DNA from 2 places in the Limnomicrobium aquaticum genome. Region 1 is predicted to be linked to the other one. Evidence: riboswitches for the same ligand, from Rfam matches in the RefSeq annotation. Region 1 holds a riboswitch; the other holds the start of a gene.
What was found. A riboswitch is a leader RNA that binds a small molecule or an ion and turns the genes downstream of it on or off. The one in region 1 is predicted to bind S-adenosylmethionine.
Positions count from the first base shown of each region.

Region 2: another riboswitch for S-adenosylmethionine. It lies ahead of ABID16_RS10180 (O-succinylhomoserine sulfhydrylase); the one in region 1 lies ahead of metA (homoserine O-acetyltransferase MetA).

Region 1 covers NZ_JBEPMB010000007.1:158,101-160,298, forward strand. The annotation lists gene ABID16_RS18865 (AAA family ATPase) at 208-1,047, shown strand; SAM riboswitch at 1,076-1,154, shown strand; gene metA (homoserine O-acetyltransferase MetA) at 1,216-2,154, shown strand.
Region 2 covers NZ_JBEPMB010000002.1:320,489-322,686, reverse strand. The annotation lists gene ABID16_RS10185 (2'-deoxycytidine 5'-triphosphate deaminase) at 1-831, opposite strand, end outside; SAM riboswitch at 901-979, shown strand; gene ABID16_RS10180 (O-succinylhomoserine sulfhydrylase) at 1,025-2,198, shown strand, end outside.

The DNA of each region.
Region 1 (2,198 bases):
ACGCTGAACCCAAACGGGCGGCAACATTCGGAGCGCCCCTCATCCGGCCCTTCGGGCCACCTTCTCCCCGGTGGGGAGAAGCGGGAGTTCGCCGCGGCCTCTCGGTCCGCCTCGCCCCTCCGGGGAGAGGTACGCCGAGCAAAGCGGAGGCGGGGTGAGGGGGCGGCTTGCTTCAGCCCTACATTTGGAGAGCAAAATCGCATGACCATGCAGTTTCAAGGCACCGAGACTTACGTCGCCGAAAAGGACCTGATGATTGCGGTCAATGCCGCGATCCGGCTGGAGCGGCCGCTTCTGGTCAAGGGTGAGCCCGGCACCGGCAAGACTGAGCTGGCGCGCCAGATCGCCAGCGGTCTCGGTCTGAAGATGATCGAGTGGAACATCAAGTCCACCACCAAGGCCCAGCAGGGGCTCTATGAATACGACGCCGTTTCGCGCCTGCGCGACAGCCAGCTGGGCGACGAGCGCTTCAACGACATTTCCAACTATATCCGCAAGGGCAAGCTCTGGGAGGCGTTTTCCGCCGACGAGAAGACCGTGCTTCTGATCGATGAGATCGACAAGGCTGATATCGAGTTTCCGAACGACCTGCTGCAGGAACTCGACCGCATGGAGTTCCATGTCTACGAGACCGGCGAGACGATCCGCGCGAGGGTGCGCCCCATCGTCATCATCACCTCGAACAACGAGAAGGAACTGCCGGACGCGTTTCTGCGCCGCTGCTTCTTCCACTATATCCGCTTCCCCGAAGCCGAAACGCTCGAGAAGATCGTCGATGTCCACTATCCCGGCATCCGCCAGGATCTGGTGCGCGCGGCCCTCACCCGCTTTTTCGAGATCCGCAACGTGCCGGGCATCAAGAAGAAGCCTTCGACCTCCGAAGCACTCGACTGGATCCGCCTTCTCGTCGCCGACGATATCGATCCCGCCGATCTCTCCGCAGACGCAAAGACCATCCTGCCGAAGCTGCACGGTGCGCTGCTTAAAAACGAACAGGACGTGCATCTCTTCGAACGCCTCGCCTTCATGTCGCGCCGGGAGAATTGATTCTTCGTCACGTTAAGACTAAATAGACTCTGGAATTCGTGGTGATTTGCCGGCCGGCTTGCAGCCACGTAAAATAAGTCGCTAAAATGGGCCCAGATACGTGAGCATTCTGGAACCGGTAGCGATTTTACGCCGCCGGTTTTTTGCGTTTTGAAAGAAGAGAAGACCATGCCGATCAAGATTCCCGATGGATTGCCCGCCCAGGAAACCCTTGTGAACGAAGGCGTGCGCGTGATGACGGAGGCCGTCGCCATCCGTCAGGACATCCGCCCGCTGCGCTTCGGCCTGCTCAATCTCATGCCCAACAAGATCAAGACCGAGCTGCAATTCGCCCGCCTTCTCGGCGCATCGCCCTTGCAGATCGAGCTGAAGCTCGTCCGTGTCGGCGGCCACAAGGCCAAGAACACCTCGGAAGAGCATCTGCTCTCCTTCTACGACACCTGGGACGAGGTGAAGGACCAGAAATTCGACGGGTTCATCATTACAGGCGCCCCCATTGAAACGCTGGAATTCCAGGATGTGACCTACTGGAACGAGATGGAACAGATCCTCGACTGGACGCAAACGAACGTCCACTCGACCATGAACATCTGCTGGGGCGGCATGGCCGCCATCTGGCACTTCAACCGTGTACCCAAATATACGCTGGAGAAGAAAGCCTTTGGCGTCTACCGCCACCGCAATCTGGCCCCCGCCTCGCCCTATCTGAACGGCTTCTCGGACGATTTCCAGATCCCGGTCTCGCGCTGGACGGAAGTCCGCCGCGCCGATATCGAGAAGGTGCCGGGCCTCGAAATCCTGATGGAATCGCCCGAAACCGGCGTCTGCATCGTGCATGAGCGCAAGGGCAACCGACTCTATGTGTTCAATCACATCGAATACGATTCCACGACGCTGGCGGACGAATATTTCCGCGACGTCCAGACGGGCTCCGCGATCGAGGTGCCGCACAACTATTTCCCCGAGGACAATCCGGACAACAAGCCGCTCAACCGCTGGAAGAGCCACGCCCATCTGCTTTTCGGAAACTGGATCAACAACATCTACCAGACAACGCCCTATGACATGGCGAAGATCGGCCAGGAAGAGCACAACCCCGGATACTAATCTTGGTTGTAATAGACCTCAATTCCTATCACACTGATCGTATT
Region 2 (2,198 bases), on a different contig from region 1:
GAAGGGCGTCATCTCGGCGGCATAGAGCGGCGGAACATGGACGGCCTCGCGGGAGACGAGAATGTAGAACTCGTCCGGATCAAGGATCAGTTCGTTGCGGCCGCGGCCGTAGATCGGCTCCCAGAAGTCATGCAGGTCATGCGCGCCCTTGCGGTCGACATCCACGACGGCCGTGTGATGCTTGCCGCGATAGCCGATGAGGCCATCCGGGCCCGTGCCTTCGAGATCGATGGAGAGCGCGATGCCGGCGCCGGAAACATTCGGTTCGCTCGCCGCAACCAGACCTTCGCTGGCATGCAGGCTTTTCACCTCCTGCTCGGTCAAAAGTGCATTGCCGATGCGGAAGCGGATCTGCGACAGGCGCGAACCGCGACGCACGACGATGGGGAAGGTGCGGGGCGAGATTTCGAGATAAAGCGGGCCGTTATAGCCGGCCGGGATCTTGTCGAATTCCTGGGCACGGTCGGTAATCACGCGGGTGAAGATATCGAGCCGGCCGGTCGAGCTTTTCGGGTTGGCGGAGGCCGACATCGCGGCATCAAGCGACAGGCTTTCCATCAGCGGCACGATATAGACGCAGCCGGTTTCGAGAACCGCGCCTTCGCTCAGATCGACGACATGCAGCTTCAGACGGTCGAGCTTGTCAGCCACCAGATGATGCGGACCGGGCAGGAAGCTGGCGCGGACACGAAACGCCTTTGCGCCGAGCCTTAAGTCAAGGCTGGCCGGCTGGATCTGGTCATGGTCGAGCGCGGCCTCACTCTTGAGCTTGCCGTCATCGAACAGAGCCTTGATCGCCTTGTCGGCCAGAATTCCGGTAGTGCGGGTCATGTTTGAAATCCTTTGGCGGACAAAACCAAAATCGCTTCCTTGACGCAAGCGCCCTTGAGGCGTAAGGGCTTTTTATCCCGTGGTGATTTGGCCGGTCGGCTTGCAGCCACGTTAAATAAGTGGCTAAAAGGACCGGGTGTGAAACCGGTCCGCTTTTGCGACCGGTTTTTTTGTTATGCAAAGGTGCATATCCATGACCAGGAATTGGAAACCCGCAACCAAGCTCGTACACGGCGGATCGCTGCGCTCGCAATTCGGCGAAATGTCCGAAGCGATTTTCCTCACCCAAGGGTTCCTGTACGAAACGTCGGCTGCCGCCGAGGCTCGCTTCAAGGGCGAGGATGACGGGTTCATCTATGCCCGCTACGGTTCGCCGACGAACGACATGTTCGAAAAGCGCATGTGCCTGCTGGAAGGCGCCGAAGACGCCCGCGCCACCGCATCCGGCATGGCCGCCATCTCCGCCGCCATTCTCTGCCAGCTGAAGGCCGGCGATCATATCGTGGCCGCCCGCGCGCTCTTCGGCTCCTGCCGCTACATCGTCGAAACGCTGGCGCCGCGCTACGGCATCGGCTGCACGCTGATCGACGGGCGCGATCTCGCCAACTGGGAAAAGGCCATCCAGCCGAACACCAAGGTGATGTTCCTGGAAAGCCCGACCAACCCGACGCTGGAGGTCGTTGACATAGCCGGCGTTGCCAAGCTTGCCAACCAGATCGGCGCGAAGCTGGTGGTCGACAACGTGTTTGCAACGCCGCTCTTCCAGCACCCGCTCGATCTCGGCGCCCATATCGTCGTCTATTCCGCCACCAAGCATATCGACGGCCAGGGCCGCTGCCTCGGCGGCATCATCCTCTCCTCGAAGGATTGGATCGACGAGAACCTGCACGACTATTTCCGCCATACGGGCCCGGCCATGTCGCCGTTCAATGCCTGGACGCTGCTGAAGGGTCTCGAAACCCTGCCGCTGCGCGTCAAACAGCAGACGGAAAACGCCGCCCGCGTTGCCGATTTCCTTGCCGACCAGAAGGCCGTCGCCAAGGTCATCTATCCGGGCCGCGCCGATCACCCGCAGGCCGACATCATCGCCAAGCAGATGACCGGCGGCTCGACGCTCGTTGCCTTTGAGCTCAAGGGCGGCAAGGAAGCGGCGTTTGCGCTTCAGGATGCGCTGGACGTGATCTGCATTTCCAACAATCTCGGCGACGCCAAGAGCCTGATCACCCATCCGGCAACGACGACGCACAAGAACCTGAAGGACGAGGACCGCGCCGAACTCGGTATCTCCGCCGGCACGGTGCGCCTGTCGCTCGGCATCGAGGACGGAGACGATCTGATCGCGGACCTGGAACAGGCGCTGTCGAAGG